One region of the Serratia odorifera genome, then DNA from elsewhere that is predicted to be linked to it. Evidence: predicted binding sites of a transcription regulator. Region 1 holds the regulator's gene; each other region holds the start of a gene.
The links. The regulator PurR, encoded in region 1, represses purine synthesis genes. The targets are predictions, from matches to a motif close to CANGCAAACGTTTGCNTG.

Region 1 (10,120 bases):
GCAAACCGTGCTGGCCAAAGCCTGTATCGCCGCCGGCATGGCGTTTGACAGCAGCCAGGCACACTCCGCACTGTACGATACCGAACAAACCGCCCTGCTGTTCTGCGAGCTGGTCAATCGCTGGAAACGCCTCGGCGGCTGGCCGCTGGCCGTCGGCAACGTTGACTGAGCGATAAAAAAACGGGCGGCGTATGTGATATACGCCGCCCGTTGTCATTACAGGAAACCGCCGTTATGGCTGCTGGTCTTCCTGCTCTTTGTATTTTTCTGCCGTTTCCTTGATCAACTGCTGCAACTCACCACGCTGATACATTTCGATGATGATATCGCAACCGCCAACCAGTTCGCCGTCCACCCACAGCTGTGGGAAGGTTGGCCAGTTGGCGTATTTCGGCAGTTCGGCACGGATGTCGGGGTTTTGCAGAATATCAACGTAGGCAAAACGCTCGCCACAGGCAGACAACGCCTGAACGGCCTGAGCGGAGAAGCCGCAGCTTGGCAATTTTGGTGAACCCTTCATGTACAGCAGAATCGGGTTCTCAGCGATTTGTTGCTGAACTTTTTCAATCGTCGTCATTTTATTGCTTCCTCAAGCCATCTCAGGGCTACAACATGCATCACATCCGCTATTGTAGCGGCTGGGCGGCTGGCAAAAAAACGCCATCTTTTGCAAGGACATTCTGCCAGCACCGACCGCGCAGCGTCGGCAACGCCATTTCGATCAAACATACACTCAGAATAACATTTTTAATCTGACCATTTCACTAATATATTTTGCCGAGTGCTGCAGCTTTAATCCCCAGCCAGTCGCGTCGCAGACCATTTTTCATCCATTCGGCAGCGTTTTTTGCGTTGATTAAAAATGCCATTAACGTTTTCTCACAATATGGATTATTATTTATAGGTTCTCCGCTGTTTTATATGGCGTATTTGGGGAATACTGTCATTCTTTCGTAGTTTGTTTCGGGGCCAAGGTTGGTAACGTCAACATGCGTTTAATTATTACGCTCTTTGTGCTGTTGTTTACACAGCTGTTTCTCAATCTGGCGCATGCCGCGCCACAGGCTCGCGTTGCCGCTGAGCAGCGTAAAACCCATGTTAATGAAGCACGCCTGGACGATCGCAAGAAAAAGAAAGCGCTCAAGGCGGCCAAGAAAGCCAAAGTCACTACACCGCAAAAGACGACCGCGTTAAAAACCCGCAAAACATCGACCATAAAAACGGCAAAGAAGACCAGTCGAATTAAATCGTCGCGTAAAACCACACAGGTTGCCAAAATTCGCGTTACGCCGCCGAAGAAAGGCTATAAAAAAGGTTATGGTCGCCACCGCACTGCGGGTTTGGCCACCACCAAGCGGCTGCGTAACGAAAATCTGCTGCATGATGAAAAACCGCTAAAACTCAGCGCTGCGCATAAAAAACGTTATCAGCACGCCAAACAGACCGCGATGGCCAAACTGATGAACCAGATGGGCAAACCCTACCGCTGGGGCGGTACTTCACCACGCACCGGCTTTGATTGTAGTGGACTGATTTATTACGCCTATAAGGACGTGATGAAAATCAAGATGCCGCGCACCGCCAATGAAATGTTCCACCTGCGGGATGCGGCGCCGATCAAGAAGAACGAACTCGAAAGCGGAGACCTGGTGTTCTTTCGCATAAATAACCGCGGCGCGGCTGACCATGTGGGGGTTTATCTGGGCAACGGCAAATTTATCCAGTCGCCGCGCACCGGGGAGGAAATCCGCATCAGCCAGCTTGATAATGATTACTGGCAAAATCATTACGTCGGTGCCCGCCGCGTGATGACGCCAAAAACCATTCGCTGACGCAACAAGACGATGGCGGCCTCGCCCGGCCGCCATCGTGCCGTTCCCTTCTCTCTTGCCATAACTCTTTTGCCCCGATTTAGCACGCTTTAACTCCTTTTCCTGTCGGGAAATTGCTACCATTAATAACCTCTAAAAAAGAGTGGTTACTGGCGATTCGTTCGCCAAAGTCCCCGGATGGGAACGCCAGATTGGCGCCATATAAAAGAAGGAGAAAGCAATGTCGTTTACACTACCTGCTCTACCGTATGCCAAAGATGCGCTTGAACCGCATATCTCGGCAGAAACGCTGGAATACCACTATGGTAAACATCACAACGCTTATGTGGTTAACCTGAATGCGCTGATCGACGGCAGCGAGTTTCAAGAAAAATCATTGGAAGAGATCGTTAAAACCGCCAGCGGCGGCATCTTCAACAACGCCGCGCAGGTGTGGAACCACACCTTTTACTGGCATTGCCTGTCGCCACAGGGCGGCGGTGAGCCAAGCGGTAAACTGGCAGAAGCAATCAATCGGGCCTTCGGTAGCTTCGATAAGTTCAAGCAGGCGTTCACACAATCAGCGGTAGGCAATTTTGGCGCTGGCTGGACCTGGCTGGTAAAGAAAAGCGACGGTTCGCTGGCTATCGTTAATACCTCGAATGCAGCCACCCCGCTGACCGGCGAGGACAAGCCGCTGCTGACGGTAGACGTGTGGGAGCACGCTTATTATATCGACTACCGCAATGCGCGGCCGAACTATCTGGAAAACTTCTGGGCGCTGGTGAACTGGGCGTTCGTAGCGGAAAACCTGGCGTAATTGGCCAATACGCGGCAATAAATAAAAAGGCGCAGTTCATATTGAGCTGCGCCTTTATTGATTAAGTCAGGATTCAGTTCAATGCGGCAGTGAAGCTGAAGGCAATAATCATCGCCAATGCACCCAGGGTGGTGAACAAAGACATTTTTAAATCGGTATCCATCAAAAACTCCTTATCAGATAATCTGCGCCAAGCATAAAATCCACAGTATTGGTGCGTCAAATCATTTTCCCACAGTTCCCCAATAAAATCTTGTTATCATTCCACGCTTATAATGTTGATTAGCACTTCCACTTTTGCTCAATATGCGACAAAATTCGCAGTTCACTGCTGCGCACCGGCAATTGAGTCCCTCCAGGTCAAGTGGCTGACGACTTCCACACTAAAAACCAAGTTTTCGTGACTCTGGAGAAGGATCTGCGTAGGCAAACGATTAACAACATGCTTACATGCTAAATACATGTGGGTTTAGGAGTCATTCTTTACATGGCAACGATTAAAGATGTGGCCAAACGCGCGGGCGTTTCCACCACCACCGTTTCGCACGTCATCAATAAGACCCGTTTCGTCGCCGAAGAGACCAAGGCGGCCGTTTGGGCTGCCATTAAAGAGCTGCATTATTCCCCAAGCGCCGTTGCTCGCAGTTTGAAGGTCAATCACACCAAATCCATTGGCCTGCTGGCAACCTCCAGCGAAGCGCCCTATTTCGCTGAAGTGATTGAAGCGGTGGAAAACAGCTGTTACAGCAAGGGCTACACGCTGATTCTGTGCAACTCGCATAACAATCTGGACAAACAGCGCGCCTATCTGGCGATGCTGGCGCAAAAACGCGTCGACGGCCTGCTGGTGATGTGCTCCGAATATCCTGACCAACTGCTCGGCATGCTGGAAGATTATCGCAACATCCCGATGGTGGTGATGGACTGGGGCGCCGCGCGCGGTGACTTCACCGACACCATCATCGACAACGCCTTCGAAGGTGGCTATCTGGCAGGCCGTTATCTGATTGAACGTGGCCACCGCGACATCGGCGCCATTCCCGGGCAACTGTCGCGCAACACCGGCGGCGGCCGTCATCAGGGTTTCCTCAAGGCATTGCAGGAAGCCAATATCGACATCCGTGACCAGTGGATTGTCCAGGGCGACTTCGAGCCGGAGTCCGGTTATAAGGCCATGCACCAGATCCTGTCGCAAAAACAGCGCCCGACCGCCGTGTTCTGCGGCGGCGACATTATGGCCATGGGCGCAATCTGCGCTGCCGACGAGCTCGGGTTGCGCGTGCCGCAGGATATTTCAGTGATCGGTTATGACAATGTACGCAACGCGCGTTACTTCACCCCGGCGCTGACCACTATCCATCAGCCAAAAGAGCGTCTTGGTGAAATGGCATTTACCATGCTGCTGGATCGCATCATCAGCAAACGCGAAGAATCGCAGGTCATTGAAGTCCACCCCAAATTGATCGAACGCCGCTCGGTCGCCGACGGCCCGTTCGTCGATTACCGCCGCTAAAGCACCGGCCGGGGGGCGCGATTGCGCTACTCCGGCAATATCACCTCGCTCAACCATTCCTGATTCAGCGTTTCACTGTCGCCGAGATAATCCAGCAACCACGCCATCGCCGGCGACTGCGCGTTCTGCTGCCAGGTCAGGCAACAGGCGCTGGGCGGGAACGGTTCAGGCAGTTGCAACGCCACCAGTTCCCCCTGCTCAATCAACGGCAATACGCGATGTGCCGGCACCATGCCGACGCACAAGCCATCACGCAAACAGTCCACCGCCGATACCCAGTCCGGTACCAGCAACCGCCGTTGGTTATCCAAAGACCAGGTGACGCGCTTGGGCAAGGTGCGTGAGGTGTCCTCCAGCACCAGGGAGGGAAATGGCCGCAGCCGATCGTCATCCAGCGGGCCGGGCAAAACCGCCAGCGGATGGCTGGCGCTGACCACGCACAGCCAGTTCATAAAACCCATGTCGCGAAAGGCAAAGCCGCCACCGGTCGGCACCGCGCGCGTTGCGCCAATTGCCATATCGGCACGCCCGTCCACCAGCGCATCCCACACGCCGTTGAACACTTCCGGCTGTACCCGCAACTCGACGTCCGGGAAATGACGGTAGAAATCCAGCACCAGTTGCCGGCTACGCTGTGGTTTGACGATGATATCGACGGCGATCTTCAACTGGCCGCGCCAGCCGTTGGCCACCTGCTGACACTGACGACGGGTGTCGAGCATTTTTTTGATGACAGCGCGCGATTCCTGAACAAACAATGCGCCGGCAGGCGTCAGCTCCACGTCGCGATGGCGCCGTTCAAACAGCGGCACCGCCAGCCACTGCTCCAACTGACGTACGGTATAACTCACCGCTGACGGCACGCGATGCAGTTCCTGCGCTGCCGCGCTGAAACTGCCGGTACGCGCCACGGCGTCGACCACATCAAGGGAATATTCAGACCACATCGCTTTGCCTTCAATTTTTTTAACAACAGCTTGCAAATATTACCGTTTCACAAGCAGAGATCCAGCCAGATACACTTGCGACGCTAAAAAAAACCTGCACAACAGCATCAACGAGAAATACCATGCGAAACTTTGGATTTATGTTTTACCTCGCCGGGCTGAGCATGCTCGGCTACCTGGCCACCGATATGTACCTGCCCGCCTTTGGCGCCATGCAGCAAGAATTGCAGATTTCTGCCGGCGCCATCAGCGCCAGCCTCAGTATCTTCCTGGCCGGTTTTGCCTTTGCTCAATTACTCTGGGGGCCACTCTCCGATCGTCTCGGCCGCAAGCCGGTATTGCTGATGGGACTGGCGCTATTTGGCATCGGCTGTCTGGGCATGCTGTGGGCCGATAACGCGATGCAACTGTGGTCATTGCGCTTTATTCAGGCGATCGGCGTCTGTTCCGCTGCGGTCACCTGGCAGGCGATCGTTATCGATCGCTATCGCGAGGGCGCCGCCCATCGCGTGTTCGCTACCATCATGCCGCTGGTGGCGCTGTCGCCAGCGCTGGCGCCGTTGCTCGGAGCCTGGCTGCTGAATCACATGGGCTGGCGCGCCATTTTTGCCGTGCTGCTGGCGATCAGCGCCCTGCTGCTGGTGCCAACGCTGCTGCTCAAAGACAGTTCGCGCCTTGCGCCGGCCGCCGCCAACAACAACGATATCGGCTTCCTGCAACTGCTGAAGTCGCCGGTGTTTGGCGGTAACGTCATGGTGTTCGCCGCCTGTTCAGCCGGCTTCTTTGCCTGGCTGACCGGCTCGCCATTTATTCTTGGCAACATGGGCTACAGCCCTAATGACATCGGTCTGAGCTACGTGCCGCAGACCCTGGCCTTCCTGCTCGGCGGCTTCGGTTGCCGCACCGCGCTAAACCGCATTAACGGCAACACCTTGCTGCCATGGCTGCTGATAGCGTATGGCATCAGTATGGTGGCGTTGTATCTGGTCGCCACCCTGACCACGCCGACCTTGACCACCCTGCTGATTCCGTTCTGCCTGATGGCATTGGTCAACGGCGCTGTCTACCCGATCGTGGTGGCCAATGCGTTGACGCCGTTCCCGGAAAGCACCGGTAAAGCGGCAGCACTGCAAAACACCTTGCAACTGGGTTTATGCTTTGTTGCCAGTATGCTGGTGTCGGCATTTATCGCACAACCGCTATTGGCGACGGTAACGGTGATGGTGTCTACCGTGGTCTTGGCTGCGATAGGCTACCTGATACAGCGTGGCAAAACGGTCGAGCAACCGCAGTCAACGCCGCGTGAACATGCTAACTCCGCGTCATAATTGCCTTTGGCAATAGTCACTTAAAGAATATTTTTGCCGAGTGCGATTTACAGTTGAGTAAGCGCCTCGGCAAGCCTATACTCAAAAAATAACCTTTAAAAATACCATAGCTAAAAGCGTTTTATTACACGTACTTGTTGTGTACGCGTATGGCGTCACAGTTTATTTTTTGATGAGTTGCCCCACGCCGTTTGGTATCAGGGTTCTCTTGGAATTTTCCTCTGTTCATGTCGGATATCAAACCTTGCGGTGAAATTTGTCGTAGGGATACGTATATGCCCGCAGAAATTGGCTAAGCTTTTTCCCAACGGGCCATAAGTCAGAAGAAAGGTGATGGAGAAGCTATGAGTTCATCGTGTATAGAAGATCTGAGCATCCAGGATAACCAATGGTATCGTATTGCCCATGAAATGCTCAGCATGGCGGGGATTGAAATAAACGGCTCCCGTCCTTTCGATATTCAGGTTAAAAACCCCGAGTTTTTTAAGCGCGTCCTGCAGGAAGGTTCACTGGGGCTGGGTGAAAGTTATATGGACGGCTGGTGGGAATGCGAACGGCTGGACTGTTTCTTTCACCGCGTGGTTGCCGCCGGTCTGGAAAAGAAACTCCCCCACCATTTTAAAGACACGCTGCGCATTGCCGCTGCACGGCTGACCAATCTGCAATCCAAAAAACGTGCCTGGATTGTCGGCAAGGAACATTACGATCTGGGTAATGATTTATTTACCCTGATGCTCGATCCCTATATGCAATATTCCTGCGGCTACTGGAAAGACGCGGCGACGCTCGAACAGGCGCAGGAAGGCAAATTGCGTATTATCTGCGAAAAGCTGCAATTGCAGCCGGGCATGCGCCTGCTGGATATCGGCTGCGGCTGGGGCGGTCTGTCCGCCTTTGCCGCCAAGCACTACGGCGTCTCGGTAGTGGGTGTGACCATTTCCGCCGAACAGCAAAAACTGGCTCAGGCGCGCTGTGAAGGGCTGGACGTGCAGATCCTGCTGCAAGACTATCGGGATCTCGATCAGCAATTTGATCGCATCGCCTCGGTTGGTATGTTTGAACACGTCGGGCCTAAAAATTACCGCACCTATTTCGAGGTGGTCGAGCGCAATTTAAAACCGAACGGGCTATTCCTGCTGCATACCATCGGGTCGAATCGTACGGATATGAATGTTGACCCCTGGATCAACAAATATATCTTCCCGAACGGTTGCCTGCCGTCAGTCAAACATATTGCGCAGGCCAGCGAAGGTCATTTCGTGATGGAAGACTGGCACAATTTTGGCGCCGATTACGATCGTACCCTGATGGCATGGCATGAGCGCTTTAAACAGGCCTGGCCACAGTTGGCCGAACGTTATTCCGAGCGCTTCGAACGCATGTTCAGCTATTATCTCAACGCCTGCGCCGGGGCGTTCCGCGCGCGGGATATCCAGCTTTGGCAGGTTGTTTTCAGCCCGCAAGGCGTTGAAGGCGGAATACGCGTACCGCGTTAACCCTGCCGCCAATCCTCCGCGCATAAAAATGCCGGTCAGACATCGCTGACCGGCATCGCCAATTAACCGCAGATTATCATGGCGGTATCAGCCGCAATAAACCCGAATAATCTTGTCATCCTGATCCGCCAGGAAATTAAGCCGACTCAGATTGAAATCCATGGTGACGGCAGCATTGTAAGGTATGGTACGCACCTGGCGCGCGTCGATCTGCACCCCATCCAGCGAAGAGAGCGGTTTACCCACGTAGTTCTGGTACTGCGCAGCGCCACAGGTATCATCTGCCGTATTCTCCGACGGCGAAGCCGCGCTATTTTCTGACGTGCTGCTACAGGCAGCCAGCGCCATCAGCGCCGCCAACATCAACGTTTTCCGATAAAACTTCACGTTTTTGCTCCTCTGGTTTTGGGTATTTATTGTTACGCCAGCCCGATCAAGGCTTCGGCGCCAGCTCGGTCGCCACCGCCATTGCGGCCTCGCGACTGGCCAGCACACGCTCGACGGTATCGACCACCGCCTGCGTTTGCGGATCGATTTCGATATTCACCTTGTCGCCCAGGCGTTTCTTGCCAAGCGTGGTGCGATCGAGGGTTTCGGGGATCAGATGTACACAGAAACGGTTATTTACCACTTCGCCAATGGTCAGACTAATCCCGTCGATGCCAATGAAACCTTTATGCAGTACATATTTCATTAATTCGGCATCGGGCATACGCAACCACACCTGGCGGTTATTTTCCGAGGTATAGATCTTGGCAATCTCAGCGGTGCAAATAATATGGCCGGACATCAGATGCCCACCGATTTCATCGTTGAACTTCGCTGCCCGTTCGATGTTGACCACATCACCCAGCGCCAGATCACCCAGGTTGGTGAGGCGCAGGGTTTCCTTGATCAGATCAAAACTGACGCGATTGCCCTCCACGGCGGTCACCGTCAGGCAGCAACCGTTATGCGCCACCGACGCCCCCAGTTCCAGCCCCGGCAGCAACGCTTGCGGCATTTCAATCACATGGGTGCGGAAATTGGGCTTTTCTTCTATTGCGACGAGCGGCGCGGTGCCTTGTACAATACCGGTAAACATAGATGCCTCTTCAGTATATCCTCTCGATGCGCGGCAGAGCCGAACTGGCACAGCACAACGCAGCTTGAGTACAGATGTAAAACGCTTCGGGCAGTTTGCCCCAGATGTGGCAGAAAACCAAATCCGCAGCGGCAAAAAATCTATTGCTGCGCATTTAATAACTATTTGATCATGGCATTTGCTAAAGCGGCATCAGCAGGTACAATCATTTTGACCAAATTCCGCTATTTTTAATTGTTGTCCTTTCGCGGCAACCCTCCTTCATCGTTAAATAATCAAAAAGGTGTATGCGTGCAGAAGTACTTTATTGAAGCGCGTAGTTTATTGGCCCTCGCTATTCCGGTAATTATCGCGCAAATATCCCAGACGGCAATGGGCGTGGTAGATACCATTATGGCCGGTGCCTACAGCGCCACGGATATGGCCGCAGTCGCGGTTGGCACCTCGATCTGGCTACCGGCGATCCTGTTCGGTCATGGCCTGCTGCTGGCATTAACGCCGGTCATCGCCCAATTGAACGGTGCTGGCCGCCGCGACCGCATCGCACATCAGGTACGGCAAGGCTTCTGGCTGGCCTCCGGCGTTTCGCTGCTGATCATCGCGGTGCTGTACCACAGCAAGCATCTGATCGACATGATGCACAATATCGATCCGCAACTGGCCGATAAGGCCGTCGGTTATCTGCATGCCATCATGTGGGGCGCGCCGGGTTATCTGTTCTTCCAGGTGCTGCGTAACCAGTGCGAAGGTCTGTCAAAAACCAAACCGGGTATGGTAATTGGTTTTATCGGTTTGCTGGTGAATATTCCGATTAACTATATTTTCATCTACGGCAAGTTCGGTATGCCGGAATTGGGCGGCGTAGGCTGCGGTGTCGCTACCGGCAGCGTGTACTGGATCATGTTCCTGCTGATGCGCTGGTATGCGACCCGCGCGCCGTCGCAACGCGACATCAAACTGGCGGAAAATTATTCTCCGCCGGACTGGCCGGCGTTGAAACGCCTGATCGGCATCGGTATGCCTGTGGCGCTGGCGCTGTTCTTTGAAGTGACGCTGTTTGCCGTGGTAGCGCTATTGGTATCACCGCTCGGCATCGTCGCGGTTGCCGGTCACCAGATTGC
Region 2 (10,120 bases), on a different contig from region 1:
CACAGCCGGGGGCTCATGCCTCCGGCTTATTACTCCTTTTCTGTCGTTCCTCCCGCTGATGCAATACTCGCTGACGTGTCTCATAACGCGCTAACCATAGCGGAAAAACGTTTATCGGCATTGGCTTGGCAAAGTAATACCCCTGCATGGCGTTCACCTGGCGCGAGCACAGATAGGCCGCCTGTTCGGCGCTTTCTACCCCTTCGGCCACCAGTTTCAGCTTCAGACGATGCGCCAGCGTAATTATCGTATCAGTCACGGTGGCGTTAATCGCATCGGTACCAATGGCGGCGGTGAAACCGCGATCGATTTTCAGCACATCGGGACTGAGGGTTTTCAGATAACTCAACGAGCTGTGCCCGGTGCCGAAATCATCGATCGCCAGCATGATGCCCAAGGCTTTCAACGCCTTGATCTGATCGTCTTGAATGTCAGACAGCGCCGAGCGCTCCGTGAGTTCGAGCATCAGGGAAGGCATTGGATTGGCCGGCAGCCATATGCGCCGGATATCATCAATAATACATTGCGAATTGAAATGCTCGGCGGCGACGTTAATGCTGATGTAAAACGAGGGACGCGGCGGGAACAGCCGCAGGTTATCGACCACCGTGGTCATTAAAAATCGGGTCAGCGTAACGATCAGACCATGCTGTTCCGCCAGCGGAATAAACACGTCCGGCGATACCCAGCCTTGCCGTTTGTTCTTCCAGCGCAGCAGGGTTTCAACACCCACGCAGCGCCCGGTTTCCCCGTTGATGATCGGCTGGCAATACACGCGGAATTCGCGATGGGTGATGGCATGGCTGATGTGATACGCCAGGCTCATGCGGTTGGCGGTCATCAGATACACGACATAGGCGGCCAACAGGCTTATCAGCAATGCCAACGGCACGTGGCCCGGTAGGGCGGCTAATGCCAGCGAAGCGCTGTCAGGGCTATACAGCGAAATGGAGTACGGATAGCGGCTTGAGGTGGCGGTATAGCGCAGGTCCTGGGTCAGCGTTTCGCTACGCAAGATTTCGCGGTCGCCGTAGCCCAGACTGTTGCCATTGACGTTCAGCACCACCCGTTGGGCATAAGGCGTCTGTGGCTCCAGCAGGAAACTGGCCAGCATTTCGATATTGTAGACGTACAATACGCCGCTGAGCTGGCTGTCAGGCTGCGGCAACCACAGTACCAGCGACGGCAGTCCGCGCGAAACGGCGATCGAAGGGCGTAAAGCCAGTTGCGGGCCGGCATGGGCATCAATATGCGGGAAAATGGCGCTGAACTGGTAATTGCGTTGGCCAAACAGGCTGGAACAGTAGATATTGCCGTTTTGCACCAGCAGCAATGAGCGCAACGCCTGGTTTTGCGCCATGCGATAACGTAGCGTGGGGATCGATTTTTCACAGGTCTGGCCAATCAGCGGCATAATACGCAGCGCCTGTTGCGTTGCGGGGTTCAGCAGGTTATCCAGTTTGTTGACAATGCGGGCGGCAAAGACCTGTTGATCACGCTCGATGCTTTTAACCTGTTGATAATAGCGAATGCACAGCGACACCATCAGCACCGCCAACCCAACCGCACCGGCGAGCAGCCAGCGGTAATGGCGATATTTCGTGACGGCAAGTTGGGACATCAACATCGGCTAAATCCTTGTTCGCTAAGCCAGCCCGATGCCACCATCAGACTCTATTCCCCTTAATGATTCTTGGCTAATTCTAGCCTGTCACGGGTCAACAATTGATGATAACGCAATAATATATTTCAGTTTACCGGAACAGAAGGGTATTTCTGCGGTTTAATGACGGATAAAGCGCGGCCAAAACGGTTAGGTGATAAGTGACGGCGTCACTAATGCGTGGGTTATTTTATTGATTTTGAAATAAAAAACCCCGCCGTGTGGCGGGGTTGAGGATCAGTCGCACTGTACCTTGATGGCCAGTCCGCCGCGCGAGGTTTCGCGGTATTTGGCATTCATGTCCTTGCCGGTTTCGTACATGGTCTCAATGACCTTATCCAGCGATACGCGTGGTTCACTGGTGCGGCGCAGCGCCATACGAGCGGAGTTGATCGCCTTGACCGAAGCAATGGCGTTGCGTTCGATGCACGGCACCTGAACCTGGCCAGCGACCGGATCGCAGGTCAGACCCAGATTGTGTTCCATGCCGATTTCCGCCGCCACGCATACCTGTTCCGGGCTGCCACCCAGCAGCTCCGCCAGACCGGCTGCCGCCATTGAACAGGCCACGCCGACTTCGCCCTGACAGCCGACTTCCGCGCCGGAAATCGACGCGTTCATCTTGTACAGTGTGCCGATGGCACCTGACGCCAGGAAGTAACGAATGTAGATATCCGGGCTGACCGATTCGATAAAGTGATCGTAATAGGCCAGCACTGCCGGCACGATGCCGCAGGCGCCATTGGTTGGTGCGGTGACCACGCGGCCACCGGCGGCGTTTTCTTCGTTGACCGCCAGCGCGAACATGTTCACCCAGTCAATCACGTTCATCGGATCGCTGGACAGCTTGTCGGAAGACACCAGCATGCGTCGCAGCGCGGAAGCACGGCGTGGTACGCGCAACGGACCCGGCAGTACGCCTTCGGTATTCAGACCCCGATCGATACAGGCGCGCATGGTCTGCCAGATATCGCCAAAATAGGTATCGATCTCTTGTTTGCTATGCAATGCCAGTTCATTTTGCATCACCATACCGGACAATGACATGCCGGTGTCACGGCAGTGATCGAGCATTTCGCGGGCGGAATGGAATGGATACGGTACGGTGACTTCGTTGGCGTCAGCCTTGCCGAAGTGTTCTTCGTCGACGATAAAGCCACCGCCGATCGAGTAATAGGTTTTGCTGTACACCGGCTTTTCACCGGCATAGGCGTGAATTTGCATGCCGTTTTCATGCAGTGGCAGGTTGTCGCTGCGAAACACCATGCCGCCGTCACGCGGGAAATCGACCTCATGCATGCCGCTGGCCAGCATCAGGCGTTGACGTTGTTCTACATCGCGAATAAATCCGGGAATGCTGTCGATATCCACGGTATCCGGCATATTGCCGGCCAGGCCGAGGATAATGGCGATATCGGTATGGTGGCCCTTACCGGTTAATGAGAGTGAGCCGTAAACGTCTACGGCAACACGCGTGATAGAAGGCATCAGGCCTTTATTTACCAGATCGTCGACAAACTGTTTGCCGGCTTTCATCGGTCCAACCGTATGAGAGCTGGACGGGCCGATGCCGATCTTAAACATGTCGAAAACGCTAATCACGCTAAAACTCCTTAAAGAGGCATGTTGTTATGGCTGCGGCGGTTAAAAACCACGCAGGGAACAGCGATATTGTAAAAGGGCCGTACGGGTTCGGTTGCCTTTTTCGCATGAAATAAAATAATCCTTGGTGTTACTTTTTTTGCTACCAATTGCCGTTGGCGCTGACCCTGTTTTTACAGTGGTTTATACCAGGCAAGCGTATTTTACAGTTATTTCGTAAGGTTGAAGAGCGGGTTTACAGTTTTTTTAAAAGCCCGATAGCGTGGAAGGTAGTCGAAAAAGCAAACTGATGAAGTGATGGCGATCGCTTTACCGTCGAAAGTCGCAAAATACCCCCGACAGGATGTGACCGCGGTCACTGGTTGGTGGCGTCAGAGGCTCACCTGTTGCGCCAGACGGCGGATGATGGCGGCGGTGAGGCCCCAGACAAACTGGCTCTGATACCAGGACAGATAGACCCGATGCGCATGTCCGGCGCGGTGAATATCCAGCGGGTAGTAGCGCGACAGCGTCAATGCTTCATGTAATGGCATTTCGAACACGTCTGCCACTTCGTCTTCATTGGCATGGAACTGCACATCCGGCGCGATCAGGCCAACGATCGGCGTGACCTGGAAGCCGGTGCTGCTGTCGAGCGGAGCCATCTGGCCAAGTACGGTGACCGCCGCCGGCGGGATGGCAACTTCTTCTTGCGCCTCGCGCAGCGCGGTGAAGGTGGCTGAAGCGTCGCTGGCATCGGTTTTACCACCGGGAAAGGCCACCTGGCCGGCATGTTTGCGCAACGTATCGGCACGGCGCGTTAACAGCAGCGTCGGCTCTGGCCGACAGATAATCGGAACTAATACCGCCGCTGGCCGCACGTTATGTGAGATCCGCGATGCCTGTGGCAACTGCAATTGGAAGCGGCTGATAAAGTCAGCCAGCGAGGCCGGGTAGGTCGGTTGGCTCACGAAACGGTAAACTCCCCCAGTTGTGGCAAGATACGCCCCAGCTTATCAAAGGTTTCCTGATATTCCGCCTGTTCCTGGCTGTCTGCGACGATGCCGCCGCCAGCCGAACAATACAGGCGACCCTGTTCGGCGATCAGTGTGCGGATGGTGATGTTGGTATCCATGGTGCCGCAGGCGCTGAGATAGCCGATGCTGCCGCAGTAGGCATTACGTCGCTGCGGTTCAAGTTCTTCAATAATCTGCATCGCTCGCACCTTGGGAGCGCCGGTGATCGAACCGCCGGGGAAACAGGCACGCAGCAGCGCGCTGGCCGGCGTCGTGCTGGGCAGCGTTGCGGTCACGGTACTGACCAGATGATGCACTGCCGGAAAGGGTTCGACCACGAACAGTTCCGGCACCCGTACGCTGCCGGGGTGAGCCACGCGGCCGATATCGTTACGCAGCAAATCGACGATCATCAGGTTTTCGGCTCGATCTTTCGCCGAGGTTGACAGCCGTTGTGCCTGAGCTGCGTCCTGTTCGGCATCGGCCAGTCGCGGCAGCGTGCCTTTGATCGGCCGGGTTTGAATCTGTTGATTTTCCAACCAGAGGAAACGCTCGGGTGAAACGCTCAATACCGCGTTGTCCGGCAGCCGCAGGAAGGCGGAAAATGGCGCGCGATTGCTGGCGCTCAGTTGCAGGAACGCTTGCCATTCATCACCTTGATACGAAGCCGAAAAGCGCTGAGCCAAATTGATTTGATAGCAATCCCCGCTGCGCAGGTAATGCTGGATCTGGCGAAACTTTTCACCGTACTGCGCCCGGGTCATGTTGGCTTGCCAGTGACTGGTCAGGGTAAATGGTCTGGCTGCCGGCGATGATTGCTGCGTTAGCCACTGCCAGCGCTGCTCTACATCATCATGGCTCAGCAAGGTCAAGGTTTGCAGATGGTGGTCGGCAATCAGCGCCCAGTCATAAATTCCTACCGCCATGTCCGGCAGGGCGATATCGGCCTGCGCCACCTGCGGCAGGGTCTCCACCCGGCGACCCAGATCGTAGCCAAACAGGCCCAGCGCGCCGCCTTGAAACGGCAGATCGGCTCGCGCCGTGGGGGCAAACGTCAGCGCGGCCAGCTGCCGTTGCAGTAAGGTAAAGGGATCGTCCGGCGACTCAACGACGCTGGAACCTGCGATAATCTGCGTACGTTCGCCGCGGGTGGTCAGCGTGACGCGTGGATCGGCGACCAAAATATCGAATCGATTGTGCGAATGCTCGGCGAACCCCGAATGCAGCAGCATGGCCCAGGGTTGAGACGCCAGCGGAGCAAACTGCTCCAGCACGGCGTGGCGATGGTACGGCAACGATTTGAGGTTTGGTACGGATTGAGTCATGGATTGCAATAAACCTGGCTTACGGGGCGGCTGTTCCTGAGGGATATTCTGCCATATTCCGTGCGGCGGCGCATGCGAACTCGCTTCATGTGGCAAGTCAATAATAAGCGAGCTAAGCATTTTTTGCGACGTTCGTTGCATACAAACATGCAAAAATTAGTTTTCTTTTACGCAACCTTGTTAAACGCGATCGTCGTGGGCTTTCGGCCGTCATTATTCCGGCGTTTCGCTGGTTAGCAACATACGCCATTTTTTTAAACATTCTTTTCCTGGCGACAGGTAAGGAAAACGTAGATTATGTCTTTAATGTTGAGCGTGATCGTCCCAATGCACAATGCGGGCGAATTATTGGAACCGTTTTTACAATCGCTGCTGGCACAAGATGAACGCCGGTTGGAAGTGATTATTATTAATGACGGTTCGACCGATGGGTCAGCTGAGATAGCTCGCCGTTACGCTGGGCGTTATTCGCATATTACGATTATCGACCAGATTAATGCCGGCGTTTCGGTCGCCCGCAACGCCGGTCTGGCGGTGGCGAGCGGCAAATATGTCGCCTTTCCCGACGCCGACGATCTGCTGGCGCCGGAAATGTATTCCACGTTGATCGAAATGGCTGAAAATAATCTGTTGGATGTCATGCAGTGCAACGGTGAACGTTATTTCACCCAGCAGAATGAATTAAAAGAAATTATTCCTGCTGCGCGTCTGTCATCGACCGGGGTAATTAGCGGCGTGCAATGGTTTGAGCGCGCCTTGAAAACGCGAAAATTTATTCATGTGGTGTGGCTGGCAATATATCGGCTTGATTTTATTAAGCAGCATCGGCTCTATTTTGAACCCGGTCTGCACCATCAGGATATTCCCTGGACCACCGAAGTGATGTTTAATGCCCAACGGGTACAATATCTCAGTACGCCGTTGTATCGGCAGCGGGTGCATGACCGCTCGATCAGCAATCGGCGTCGCACCGGCGCGGCCAACGTCGAATATCAGCGTCATTATATGAAGATCGTCGAGATGCTGGTGGCGCTTAACCGCCGCTATGCCGACAAGATTAGGCTGCGACCGGCGTTTCATTGGCAGATCGCCCGTGAAGCGCTGGGTATTTGCCACAGTATTCGCCGTGAGCCGGAGTCGGTGGCGCAACAGCAGATTACCCGCGAGTTCTACCGTCGCGGCATCGACCGATTGATGACCGCCAACGCGCGCGGCCTGAAACAGGCCTGGCACGTCTTGTTATGGCGCTCGCGGCTGAAACAGTGGCGATTTGATGGGCACAGTACCAAACCGGCCGCACAATAATAACCGGGTGACGCGGTTGCGGCGTAACGTAGGCAGGGTATAATCCCCCTCCAATCAGCTGGAGATAAACACATGCTTGCAGGTATGCCGTCACTGAATCATCTGGAGCAGCAGGAAGCTGCGGATCGCATCCGTCAATTGATGGAGCAGGGCATGAGCAGCGGTGAAGCGATTGCCGTGGTTGCGCAGCAGATCCGCGAACAGCATCAGGGTGCCCGGGTTGCCGTCATGTTTGACGAGGAAGACGAGGATGCGCCGGGTATGCAACCGGATGCCGAGCCGCAAGATGACGAAGACGAAGACGATTATTAAGCGTTGAACAGGTTCCGCCTGTTCATCAAACCAAAGCCCGGGTAACCCGGGCTTTGGCTATTTTACCTGTCCATCACCCTTGCACCATTACCGCCGCGGCAGCCTGAGTGGCGATTTCAACCGCCTGCTCGGTGGTCGGTGCACAGGCCAGCGCCACGCCCAGACGGCGTTTGCCGCTGATGTCAGGCTTGGCGAACAGCCGCAGCTGGTTGTGCCCCTGCAATGCCTGATCCAATCCGCCAAAGCGCAGGTCGCTGCTGGTCAGCTCCGGCAGGATAACCGCCGATGCCGCCGGACCGAACTGGCGAATAGCGCCGATCGGCAGACCCAGGAAAGCGCGAACGTGCAGGGCAAACTCCGACAGATCCTGTGAAATCAGCGTCACCATGCCAGTATCGTGCGGGCGAGGGGAGACTTCGCTGAAAATGACCTCATCGCCGCAAACGAATAGCTCAACGCCAAACAACCCGTAACCACCCAGCGCAGTGACCACCCGCTCGGCTATCGCCTGGGCGCGTTGCAACGCTAGCGGCGATATGCATTGCGGCTGCCAGGATTCACGGTAATCGCCATCTTCCTGACGGTGACCGATCGGCGCGCAAAAATGTACGCCGTCCACCGCGCTGATGGTCAGCAAGGTAATTTCAACATCAAACTTGACCAGTCCTTCGACAATCACCCGTCCACCGCCGGCGCGACCGCCCTGTTGCGCATATTCCCAGGCTGCCGCCAACTGCGAGGCGTCACGGATCAGGCTCTGGCCTTTGCCGGATGAGCTCATCACCGGTTTGATAATACAGGGGTAGCCTATGTCGTCGACCGCCTGATAAAAGGCGTCCTGGCTATCGGCAAAGCGGTAGCTGGAGGTCGGCAGGGCAAGATTCTCTGCCGCCAGACGGCGAATGCCTTCGCGGTTCATGGTCAGGCGAGTCGCTTCGGCGCAGGGCACGACATGGTGGCCCTGTTGCTCCAGTTGCACCAGCATGTCGGTGGCGATGGCTTCAATTTCCGGTACGATGTAGTCAGGACGCTCCTGCTCGATCAGCGTCTTCAACGCCTGGCCGTCCAGCATGTTAATCACGTGGCTGCGATGCGCGACGTGCATTGCCGGGGCATTGGCATAGCGATCGACGGCAATCACTTCCAACCCAAGACGCTGGCATTCGATTGCCACCTCTTTACCCAGTTCGCCGGAGCCGAGCAGCATGACACGGGTGGCGGAGGGGCACAGTGCGGTTCCAATAGTAAACATAGTCTGGTCCCTGATGTGAAAATTGACGGGGCTAAAAACAGGCGCGCAGTATATACGAAAACGATTGCGCCGACATCCTTCCGGCGAAAGCGCGCAGGCCATTTTGCAAAATTAGTCCTGTAACCTGCTGTTTTAATAAGGAACGAAAAAATTTGCCCTGTCACGACGATTATGCGTTAATAACTGGCGGCGAAAGAAGACCTACAGAACGCAGGGCCTTCGCGCCGTAAGTGCCGTCAAGGCAGGTTTATCAAGTAAAGGAAAGTCAAATGACTAAGATTACCGGTCACGTAAAATGGTTCAACGAAAGCAAAGGCTTCGGCTTTATCACTCCAGCCGATGGCTCGAAAGATGTTTTCGTGCATTTTTCCGCTATCGTCAGCGATGGTTTCAAAACTCTGGCAGAAGGTCAGCAGGTTGAATTCTCCATCCAGGACAGCCAACGTGGCCCAGCCGCAGCCAACGTTGTTGCCATCTAACGCAACGTCGCTGCCAAAAAACCCGCTTCCGGCGGGTTTTTTTATGGCTGCAATCCAGAAAGTTCGCTATCTCTGTTATCATCACGCCTTATTACGGTGCTGGCCAGCCGGTCGCGCCGCCTTTCCATCTGCCATATAAGAGTTATCGCCGTGAGCACAGTTTCCTTTTCTTCCCTGCCGCTGCCAGCCGAACAGTTGGCCAACCTCAATGAACTGGGGTATGCCGAAATGACACCGGTACAGGCTGCCGCGCTGCCTGCCATCCTCAACGGGCAAGACGTGCGCGCCAAGGCAAAAACCGGCAGCGGCAAGACGGCGGCGTTCGGTATTGGCCTGCTGGACAAAATCAACGTCAGCCAGGTGGCGACCCAGGCGCTGATTTTGTGTCCAACGCGTGAGCTGGCCGATCAGGTCAGCAAAGAGCTGCGCCGCTTGGCGCGTTTCACGCAAAACATCAAAATCCTTACCCTGTGTGGCGGTCAGCCGATGGGCGCTCAGCTGGATTCGCTGGTGCATGCGCCGCATATCGTGGTGGGAACGCCGGGCCGTATCCAGGAACACCTGCGTAAGAAGACTCTGGTGCTGGATGAGGTGAAAGTGCTGGTGCTGGACGAAGCCGACCGCATGCTCGACATGGGCTTTGCCGACGACATTGACCAGGTAATCAGCTACACGCCGCCGCAGCGCCAAACGCTGCTGTTTTCCGCGACCTATCCCGCGGGCATCGAGCGCATCAGCGACCGGGTGCAACGCGCGCCGTTGAGCGTGGAAGTCGACGACGGCGACGCGCCAACCACCATCGCTCAGCGCTTTTACGAAACCACCCGCGATCAGCGTCCGGCGTTGTTGGTGGCCGCCATTCGCCATTTTCAGCCAACGTCTTGCGTGGTGTTCTGCAATACCAAACGCGATTGTCAGAGCGTGTTTGAAGCATTGGAGGCACGCGGCATCAGCGTGCTGGCACTGCATGGCGATCTGGAGCAGCGCGATCGCGATCAGGTGCTGGTGCGTTTTGCCAACCGCAGCTGTCGCGTGCTGGTAGCGACCGACGTCGCCGCACGCGGTCTGGATATCAAGGATCTTGAACTGGTGGTCAATTACGAACTGTCGTTCGACCCGGAAGTGCATGTGCACCGCATTGGCCGTACCGGCCGTGCCGGCATGAGCGGGCTGGCCATTAGCCTGTG
Region 3 (10,120 bases), on a different contig from region 1:
TCACCCATTTCCAGCCGGCCAAACCAAGAAAATCATGCATCAGCAGGATCGAGCCGGTAATCGGGCCGGAAAACAGGAAAGCCCCGGCGGTGGCACTTAATACCATGGCGGTGGCGCGTCCCCGATAGGCATTGGGTACCCACTGGCGGAAATAAAACAGCACCCCGGGGAAGAAACCGGCTTCCGCCACGCCGAGCAGAAAGCGCAGCACATAAAAATGGACCGGTGAGCTGACGAATCCGGTCATCACCACCACTATTCCCCAACTAATCATGATGCGGGTTAACCAGACGCGGGCTCCGTACTTTTTCATCATCAGATTACTGGGGACTTCGAACAGCGCGTAGCCAATAAAGAATAGCCCGGCACCGAGTCCGAAGGCAGCGGCGCTGATGCCGGCGTCGAGCTGCAATTCCGCCTTGATAAAGCCGATATTGGAGCGATCTATCTGATTAATGATGAGCATTATCGCCAGCATGGGAATGATGCGTTTAAAAAACTTTCCGATGGCACTGGTGAGATGCGTCTCGTGCTGCTGGGATAAAAGCGGAGGCTGGATGGCAGGCATTCGTAACCCTCTTCTTTTTTATATAATTAGCGAAGAGACTATTCCCCGACATCGGGCAGAGATATGTGTAAATGCACTAATAATCTTGTGCATTATTTTAATGAGTTATGTATCAACGGCATAAATATGACTACCGCACGGGTGTTTAGTGGAATTGTGCGCTTATTCACAATTAATGGATGAAAAATTATGCGATTGCATTAGCGGCCGCCTGGCGAGTTGGGAGCGAACGGCCTGCAAAACGTGGCGTGGCGGAGGGTTGACGTATCTTGCTTATCGACCCGATGCGTTTGACACTGGCTGGCCTGCAAGGCCGAGGTATCAAAAACATCGCATAATGATAAGCTATGCGCACGTTAGATGTAGCGCCCGTCACTATGGCTCATGCCATAATAGCGCATCGCCGAGCCAACGCTCGGCTGATGTTCTTATCGCCCAGATTCAGCAGACGGGCCAATTTTTAGGAGTTCCCATGTCAAGTCACTTCCCGCAGGTTCGCCCGCGTCGTCTCAGAAAATCCGAGTCGCTGCGCACGTTATTCCAGGAAACCGAATTCAGCGTTAACGATCTGGTACTGCCGATCTTCGTCGAAGAAGAGGTGGATGATTACGCCGTCATCGAGACCATGCCTGGCGTGTTGCGCATTCCGGAGTCCAAGCTGGCTTATGAGATCGAGCGCTATGCCAAAGCCGGTATTCGTTCGGTGATGACGTTCGGCATTTCTCACCATATGGATGCCACCGGCAGTGATACCTGGAAGGAAGACGGACTGGTGGCGCGTATGGCGCGTATCTGTAAAGACACGGTGCCAGAAATGATCGTCATGTCGGATACCTGCTTCTGTGAATATACCTCGCATGGGCATTGTGGTGTCTTGCACGACCACGGCGTCGATAACGATGCTACGCTGGTCAATCTCGGCAGGCAGGCGGTTATTGCTGCCGCTGCGGGGGCAGATTTTATCGCGCCGTCGGCGGCGATGGACGGCCAGGTGCAGGCAATCCGCAGCGCGCTGGATGAAGCCGGCTTTATCGACACCTCGATCATGGCCTACTCAACCAAGTTTGCCTCCTCGCTGTATGGACCGTTCCGTGAAGCCGGCGGCAGCGTATTGCAGGGCAACCGCAAAAATTATCAGATGAACCCGATGAACCGTCGCGAAGCGATCCGCGAGTCGCTGATGGACGAACAGGAAGGCGCAGATGCGTTGATGGTGAAACCGGCCGGCGCTTATCTGGACGTGATCAGTGACATTCGAGCCGCATCGCGTCTGCCGTTGGCGGCCTATCAGGTCAGCGGAGAATACGCGATGATCAAGTTTGCCGCACAGGCCGGCGCGATTGACGAGCGTAAAGTGGTGCGTGAAACGCTGGGCGCCATCAAGCGCGCCGGTGCAGATATTATCCTTTCGTACTTTGCGATGGATATTGCCGAAAACGGCATCGATTACTGATCGTTTTCTCCGCAATAAAAAGCCCCGAAAGGGGCTTTTTGCCGTCTGGCATTCCTGATGCTAGGCGGAAAAACCGCCGTCGATGCTCAGGCTGGCGCCGGTGATGTAACCGGCTTCCGGACCGGCCAGATAGGCGACAAAGCTGGCAATTTCATCGTCTTTGCCGTAACGGCCGATCGCCATCATGGCCTTCAGCTGCTCGGCGAATTCGCCGCTGTCAGGATTCATGTCGGTATCCACCGGGCCAGGCTGTACGTTGTTGACCGTGATGCCGCGTGGGCCAAGATCGCGCGCCATGCCCTTGGTCAAACCGACCAGCGCCGACTTGCTCATGGCATATATCGCACCGCCGGCAAACGGCATGCGTTCAGCATTGGTACTGCCGATGTTGATGATGCGGCCATGATCGTTCATATGGCGTGCCGCTTCCTGGCTGGCGATAAAGACGCTGCGGACGTTAACAGCCAGCGTGCGGTCCAGATCTTCCAGTGGCAGCTCTTCGGTGTTGCCCAGTGCCAGGACGCCGGCGTTGTTCACCAGAATGTCCAGTTTGCCAAAGTGATTTACCGCCTGGCGAATCGCCTGTTGCAGTGCGGCAGCATTGGCGCTGTCGGCCTGAATGGCCAACGCCTTGCCGCCAGCGGCGGTAATCGCGCTGACGACGGCATCGGCCTTGTCGGCCGATGCGACATAGGTTAACGCCACGGCGGCACCTTCGCGCGCCAGACGTTTGGCCACTGCTGCGCCGATGCCGCGAGAACCACCTTGAACGAAGGCGACTTTTCCTGATAGTGAAAGCGTTGCTGACATGATGTATCTCCAAATTGGCGAGGGTCAGGATGACGTGGTCAGTATCAAAGAAATCAACCTCGGCCACTAGCCATAAAGAGCTATAATCAGCTTAAACCATTGGTTTGAAATCGGCCTGAAAGGAAAACGCATGTTGGGACATCTTGAATGTTTTGTCAGCAGCGCTGAGCTGGGCAGTTTTTCTGCTGCCGGCCGCAAATTAGGCATCAGCCCGGCCGCTGTGGGCAAAAATATCACCAAACTCGAAGCTCAGGTCAGGGTTCGCCTGTTCCAGCGCAATACGCGTAAATTGATCCTCACTGAAGAAGGAGAGCGTTTCCTTCAGGAGGTCAAAGGCGGTTTGCTATCGATTCAGTGTGCGCTGAAAGGGCTGAGCAGCGCCGGCGGCGTAGCGGCCGGTACGCTCAAGGTCAGTATGGGAACCGCTTTTGGCCTGCATTTTATGTTGCCGATGCTGCCGGGGTTTCTTGCCAGGTATCCAGCCATCATACCTGACTGGCATTTTGACAACCGCCAGGTCGATATCATCGGCGAGCAGTTTGACGCCGCGCTTGGCGGCGGTTTCGAACTGGCGCAGGGCATGATCGCCCGCGAACTGGCCCCGGCGCATGGCGTGTTGGTCGCTTCGGCCGACTATCTGCGGCGACAGCCAGCGCTGCAGCATCCGGAGCAGTTGGCTGAGCATGCGGGTATCTTCATTCGCTCCCCGCAAACCGGGCGTATCAGAAACCTGCCGTTGCGCAATCCAGACAATGAACAGCGCCCGGCCGCCATGCAGGTAGCCATGACGGTGAACGAACCTGCGGCGGCGGCGCAGGCGGCGGAAATGGGCATGGGGATCGCGCTGATTGCCATGCCGAATGCCTTGCCCTATCTGGAAAGTGGCCACCTGGTCAGGGTGTTGCCGGAATGGTATGTCGATCGTGGCAGCGTACGTCTCTATTTTCCCAGCCTTAAATTTTTGCCGACCAAAACCCGGGTCTTTGTCGATTACATCATCGAGCAGTTTCGCACGCAGCAACTGGCGGCGCGTTTCGATGCGCGCAGAAAATAATGACGGCAGCCGATAGCTGCGCTGGCGGGGGGCGGGATTCGCCACTACCTTTAAACAAGGCTGAGTGGGGAGAAAAGATTATGGTTACGCATGCATTTATCGGCAGCTGGTCACTGGTATCTTCGGTGTTCAAGAATGAAGAAGGTACGGTGAGCCATCCGCTTGGCGAACAGGTGTTGGGGCGGATCAACTACGAAGCCAACGGCACCATGGCGGCACAGTTGTACAGCGCCGTACGACCGAAGTTTACCTCGAGCGATCCGGCGCAGGGTACGGACAGCGAGCTGCGATCGGCATTTATCAACATGATCTGCTATTACGGCCGTTATCAGATTGACGAGCCGGATCAGCGGGTGATCCATCAGGTTGAGGGCTGCTCGTTCCCCAACTGGATCGGCAGCCGGCAAGTGCGTTTTTATACCTTTACCGACGACAAACTGACGCTGCGCACCGTGCCGCTGCAAATCGGCAACGGCGTGCAGATTGGTGAGCTGGTATGGCAACGGATCGGGGACGCTCCATGATCATTGTTCACCACCTGAATAATTCCCGCTCTCAGCGTATTCTCTGGTTGTTGGAAGAGCTGGAGGTGCCGTACCAGGTGCAACGTTATCAACGCGATAGCGTTACCTTGCTGGCGCCTGCCGAACTCAAAAAGATCCATCCGCTGGGCAAGTCGCCGGTGATTGTCGATGGCGACCTGACGCTGGCGGAATCCGGTGCGATTATTGAATATCTGCAAGAGGCCTACGACGCGCAGGGGCAGTTCATGCCCACCGATTACCATGCGCGCCAGCAGTATCGTTACTGGCTGCATTATGCCGAAGGTTCGTTGATGCCGTTGCTGGTGATGAAGCTGGTGTTTGGCCGGCTCGATCATCCGCCGATGCCGTGGCTGATGCGGCCGATCGCTGGAGCGATAGGCAAGGGGGTCCAGCGCGAATACCTGGATAAACAGATAGCAACGCATCGTGATTATCTGGAGCAGCATTTGGCGGCCAACGTCTGGTTTGTCGGCAATGATTTCAGCGCGGCGGATATTCAGATGAGTTTCCCGCTGGAAGCGTTGGCCGCGCGTTACCGGCTGGACGATTGCCCGAAGCTGCGTGACTTCCTGCAACGCATACGTGCACGTCCGGCTTATCAACGGGCGTTGCAACAGGGCGGGCCCTATGACCTGCTGAGTTGACAAGCTGGACTATACTCGATGGGTCAAGGTTTATGGAGATAGCCGATGGCTACGCAAATCTTTATTAATCTGCCGGTCAATGACCTGCCTGCGGCAATGACGTTTTTTGACCGGCTTGGTTTTACCTTCAATCAGCAATTTAGCGACGACACCGCTGCCTGCATGGTGGTGAGTGACACTATTTATGTGATGTTGCTGACACACGACAAATTCAAAATGTTTACCCCCAACCCAATCAGCGATGCCAGGAAGGCCAGCGAAGTGCTGCTCTGTCTGTCACAACCCAGTCGCGCCGCGGTGGACGACCTGGTGCGCAAGGCGGTAGCGGCCGGCGGCAATACCTATCATCAACCGCAGGATCACGGCTTTATGTACGGCCATGGTTTTCAGGATCTGGACGGCCATATCTGGGAGCTGATGTATATGGATCCGCAGGCAATGGCGTCACAGAACCCTGCGTAACCTCTTTTCAGCGGCAGTCGGTTTACCGCCTGCTTATTTATGTGACAAAAGTCGCAATTTCCGTAATGATGGCGTCACACGCTTTTCGGCCGGTTGTGTTGCGATCTTTAGTTGATCACACGGCCTGGAAGGCGGGATAATCGTTTGCCTACACCAAAACATCATAAATTCACCGGTACCGTGCAATGAGAGTTAATCGTTTGCCTTGAATTGCGGCGCCTATTGGCTGCGATTGGGAAGGATAAATAAGCAAACGTGACGGAAACGATTCCGTTATTGCCTTGCATGGGCAGGTGAGCCGCTTTTGCGAAAAACACAGGGGACAGCAGCATGTCGGATTCTCAAGCAAACAACGCCGTTAAATCAAAAGGCGGGCTTGACGGGTATTTCAAGATTTCAGCGCGTGGCAGCAATGTGCGTCAGGAAGTGGTGGCCGGTCTGACGACCTTCCTGGCCATGGTCTATTCGGTGATCGTGGTGCCGAGCATGCTCGGCAAGGCCGGTTTCCCACCGACTGCGGTATTTGTCGCGACCTGTCTGGTGGCCGGCTTGGGGTCGTTGCTGATGGGGCTGTGGGCCAACCTGCCGATGGCGATTGGCTGCGCGATTTCACTGACCGCCTTCACCGCATTCAGCCTGGTGCTGGGCCAGCATATCAGCATTCCGGTCGCGCTGGGTGCGGTGTTCTTGATGGGCGTATTGTTTACCGTGATTTCGGTTACCGGTATTCGCTCCTGGATCTTGCGCAATTTGCCGATGGGCGTGGCGCACGGCACCGGTATCGGTATCGGCCTGTTCCTGCTGCTGATTGCCGCCAACGGCGTTGGTCTGGTGGTGAAGAACCCACTGGACGGGTTGCCGGTAGCGCTGGGCGCCTTTACCTCGTTTCCGGTGGTGATGACGCTGCTCGGTCTGGCGGTGATTTTCGGCCTGGAAAAACTGCGAGTGCCGGGGGGCATTCTGCTGGTGATTATCGCCATTTCGGTCATTGGCCTGATTTTTGACCCGGCGGTGAAGTACCAGGGACTGTTCGCCATGCCAAGCCTGGCTGACGAAAATGGCAACTCGTTGATTTTCAGCCTGGATATCATGGGTGCATTGCAGCCGGTGGTGTTGCCGAGCGTGCTGGCGTTGGTGATGACCGCGGTGTTTGACGCCACCGGCACCATCCGCGCAGTGGCCGGGCAAGCCAACCTGCTGGATAAGGACGGCCAGATCATCAACGGCGGCAAAGCATTAACCTCCGACTCGGTGAGCAGCATTTTCTCCGGTCTGGTCGGCGCCGCGCCGGCTGCGGTCTACATCGAGTCGGCTGCGGGCACCGCCGCCGGTGGCAAGACCGGCCTGACGGCCACCGTGGTCGGTTTGCTGTTTCTGCTGATCCTGTTCCTGTCGCCGTTGTCGTATCTGGTTCCGGTATACGCGACCGCGCCGGCGCTGATGTACGTTGGCCTGCTGATGCTCAGCAACGTGACCAAACTGGATTTCAACGACTTTGTCGATGCGATGTCCGGCCTGCTGTGCGCGGTGTTTATCGTACTGACCTGCAACATCGTTACCGGCATCATGCTGGGCTTTAGCGCGCTGGTGATTGGCCGTATTTTCTCCGGCGAATGGCGCAAGTTGAACATCGGCACCGTGCTGATTGCCGTTGCGCTGGTCGCCTTCTATGCAGGCGGCTGGGCTATCTAAGCGTATCTTTAGCGGGGACGCCGTCGCTGCGTCCCCGTTTCATCGCTTCCATTCAGATAAGTCTCCTTCTTTATTTCGCCGTTTTTGAAAGGCACAACAAGCTTTCATCGCCATAAAAAAGTGTTCTACTATCACAGATACTCTGGCAACGAGCCTTTGTGGTCTGAACCGTAGAGTCTAAGGAAAGCATGGAAATCTTTTTTACTATTCTTATTTTAATCCTGGTGGTTTCACTGTCTGGGGTGGTGACACGAATGTTGCCGTTCCAGGTGCCGTTACCGTTAATGCAAATTGCCATCGGTGCGATGTTGGCCTGGCCGCATTTCGGGCTGCACGTTGATTTTGATCCTGAACTGTTTTTAGTGCTGTTTATTCCGCCGTTGCTGTTTGCTGACGGTTGGAAAACCCCAACGCGCGAATTTATCCATCACGGTCGCGAAATTCTCGGGCTGGCGCTGGTGCTGGTGTTGATCACCGTGGTCGGGGTCGGCTATCTGATCTACCTGATGGTGCCTGGCATTCCGCTGGTAGCGGCATTTGCGCTGGCGGCGGTGCTGTCGCCAACCGATGCGGTGGCGCTGGGCGGCATCGTCGGCAAGGGGCGCATTCCCAAATCCATTATGGGCGTACTGGAAGGTGAAGCGTTGATGAACGACGCTTCCGGCCTGGTATCGCTTAAATTCGCCATTGCGGTGGCGATGGGCACCATGGTGTTTACCGTCGGCGGCGCGACGCTGGAGTTCCTCAAGGTGGCGATCGGTGGTCTGCTGGCAGGGGTGGCGGTGACCTGGCTGTACAGTAAGTCGCTGCGCATCATGAGCCGCTGGAGCGGTGACGACCCGGCGACGCAAATCGTCTTGCTGCTGTTACTGCCGTTCGCTTCTTACCTGATTGCCGAACACATCGGCGTTTCCGGCATTCTGGCGGCGGTGGCGGCCGGCATGACCATCAGCCAGTCTGGTGTGATCCGCAATGCGCCACTGGCCATGCGACTGCGAGCCAACAGCGTCTGGGCGATGCTGGAGTTTGTCTTCAACGGCATGGTGTTCATCATGTTGGGTCTGCAACTGCCGGGGATATTGGAAACCTCTATCCTGCAGGCTGAACTGGATCCTACCATTGAGACCTGGTACCTGTTCGTTGACGTGGCGATCATTTATGCCGCGCTGCTGATCCTGCGTTTTACCTGGCTGTGGCTGATGAAAGGCGCCAGCAAACGCTTCCTGAAAAAGCGCCCGTTGCTGTTTGGCGATTACACCACGCGTGAACTGTGGGTGGCGTCGTTCGCTGGGGTGCGTGGGGCGATTACGTTGGCCGGTGTGTTGTCGATTCCGCTGTTGTTGAGCGATGGCAGCGCGTTCCCGGCGCGTTACCAACTGGTGTTTATCGCCGCCGGTGTGATCCTGCTGTCGTTGCTGGTCGGGGTGCTGGCATTGCCGCTGTTGCTGCGCGGCGTGCAGGTGGCGGACAAGAGCGCCAGCAAAAGCGAGGAGCGCATGGCAATTGCCATGGCAGCGGAAGTGGCGATCGAAAGCATCAATAAAATGGAAGAACGCCTGGCGGCAGATACCGAAGAAAACCTCGATCCACAGGTGTTGAAGGAAATCAGTTCGCGGGTGGTGGGAACGCTGCGGCGGCGGATCGCCAGCGAAGACGATATTGAAAACGCGCTGGAGCTGGAAAACTTGGAACGGCGTTTCCGCCTGACGGCATTGCGCGCCGAACGTGGGGAGTTGTATCACCTGCGCGCCACGCAGAAAATCAGCAACGAGACGCTGCAAAAATTGCTGCATGACCTCGACCTGCTGGAAGCGTTGCTGGTGGAACGCGAAGGATAATGCCACAGGGCCGCGTTTGCGGCCCTGATTATTTCAGCGTCGGCCAGAAGTCGCGACAGCAGGCAATCCAGGCCTGTGCGCTATGGGAAAGATAACTGCCCTGGCGCCAGATCAAGCCGACCTTCCATTCCATTACCGGTTCCAGTGGCAGCCAGATCAAACTGCTTTTATCCAGCCACTGGCACACCGGTTCCGGCAGCATGGCTATCCCGACGCCGGCCTGGACCATCGAAGCCAGAAAATCCCACTGTCCGCTGCGTACCGCGATTTTTGGGGCGATATCGGCCTGGCGGAATGCGGTCATCAGCATTTTGTACAGCGCGAAATCCTCGTTGTAAATCAGGATTGGCCAGTCAGCCAATTCGCTGATAGCCACGCTGGTGCGGGTTTGCCAGTGCGCATTGCGCGGGGCGACCACGCACATGGGATGGCGTAGCAACGGCAAGAAGGTGAGCGGTTGTTCGACATCGGGCGAATATACCGTCATGGCGAGATCCAGTTCGCCGGCCAGCACCGCCTGTTCGCCGGACAGTCCCCCCAGTTCGGAAATCTTCAGTTCTACGCCAGGATAGGTTTGGCGAAAGGTACGGATCAGTTCGGCGATCTGCCGGCCCACCATCGGCGGTATGCCCAGTCGCAGCACCCCTTTACGTACCGAGCCGATGTCTTCAAGCTCCGCCTCAAGCTGGCGGAATTCATCCAGAATGGCCAGACCGCGCTGATAAACCGCCTGACCGCTGTCGGTCAGATGCAGCTTTCGCCCCTCGCGGATTAGTAGCGTGCATTCCAGTTCCTCTTCCAGGTGACGCAGCATTTTGCTGATGGTTGGCTGGGTGACAAACAGTTTTTCCGCGGCGCGGGTAAAACTTTGCTGACGCACCACTTCAACGAAGTAGCGCAGGGTGCGAACATCCACAGTTTTTCTCCAGATGAGCGATACCGGCGGTAAACTATTCCCTTACGGCATGATGTTGATAATTTTAATTCATTTCAGTGGATGTTTCTCGGCTGCGTATACTGAAACTCGGAATTTTTTGCTCGAGGTTAGATGCCA

Region 2: a site for PurR is predicted at 8,508-8,525, ahead of purT (formate-dependent phosphoribosylglycinamide formyltransferase). Genes of this name have one in related genera too.
Region 3: a site for PurR is predicted at 5,794-5,811, ahead of ACCC84_RS10780 (NCS2 family permease). Genes of this name have one in related genera too.

Annotation. Positions count from the first base shown of each region.
Region 1 is NZ_JBGMUT010000001.1:831,978-842,097, reverse strand. Features, by position in the region: gene rnt (ribonuclease T) at 1-169, shown strand, start outside; gene ACCC84_RS03975 (Grx4 family monothiol glutaredoxin) at 233-577, opposite strand; gene ACCC84_RS03970 (C40 family peptidase) at 990-1,832, shown strand; gene sodB (superoxide dismutase [Fe]) at 2,053-2,631, shown strand; gene cydH (cytochrome bd-I oxidase subunit CydH) at 2,705-2,794, opposite strand; gene purR (HTH-type transcriptional repressor PurR) at 3,119-4,144, shown strand; gene punR (DNA-binding transcriptional activator PunR) at 4,171-5,091, opposite strand; gene punC (purine nucleoside transporter PunC) at 5,214-6,419, shown strand; gene cfa (cyclopropane fatty acyl phospholipid synthase) at 6,764-7,915, shown strand; gene ACCC84_RS03935 (I78 family peptidase inhibitor) at 8,003-8,302, opposite strand; gene ACCC84_RS03930 (riboflavin synthase) at 8,349-8,999, opposite strand; gene ACCC84_RS03925 (MATE family efflux transporter) at 9,291-10,120, shown strand, end outside.
Region 2 is NZ_JBGMUT010000002.1:713,492-723,611, forward strand. Features, by position in the region: gene ACCC84_RS09445 (EAL domain-containing protein) at 14-1,627, opposite strand; gene sdaA (L-serine ammonia-lyase) at 1,901-3,265, opposite strand; gene ACCC84_RS09455 (CoA pyrophosphatase) at 3,637-4,215, opposite strand; gene pabB (aminodeoxychorismate synthase component 1) at 4,212-5,585, opposite strand; gene ACCC84_RS09465 (glycosyltransferase) at 5,883-6,890, shown strand; gene ACCC84_RS09470 (YoaH family protein) at 6,963-7,202, shown strand; gene purT (formate-dependent phosphoribosylglycinamide formyltransferase) at 7,276-8,454, opposite strand; gene cspE (transcription antiterminator/RNA stability regulator CspE) at 8,724-8,933, shown strand; gene dbpA (ATP-dependent RNA helicase DbpA) at 9,084-10,120, shown strand, end outside.
Region 3 is NZ_JBGMUT010000003.1:63,855-73,974, forward strand. Features, by position in the region: gene ACCC84_RS10745 (MFS transporter) at 1-568, opposite strand, end outside; gene hemB (porphobilinogen synthase) at 1,041-2,021, shown strand; gene ACCC84_RS10755 (3-oxoacyl-ACP reductase family protein) at 2,082-2,831, opposite strand; gene ACCC84_RS10760 (LysR family transcriptional regulator) at 2,962-3,885, shown strand; gene ACCC84_RS10765 (lipocalin-like domain-containing protein) at 3,966-4,409, shown strand; gene ACCC84_RS10770 (glutathione S-transferase family protein) at 4,406-5,074, shown strand; gene ACCC84_RS10775 (VOC family protein) at 5,120-5,536, shown strand; gene ACCC84_RS10780 (NCS2 family permease) at 5,867-7,228, shown strand; gene ACCC84_RS10785 (Na+/H+ antiporter) at 7,417-9,066, shown strand; gene ACCC84_RS10790 (LysR family transcriptional regulator) at 9,095-9,982, opposite strand; gene ACCC84_RS10795 (CidA/LrgA family protein) at 10,120-10,120, shown strand, end outside.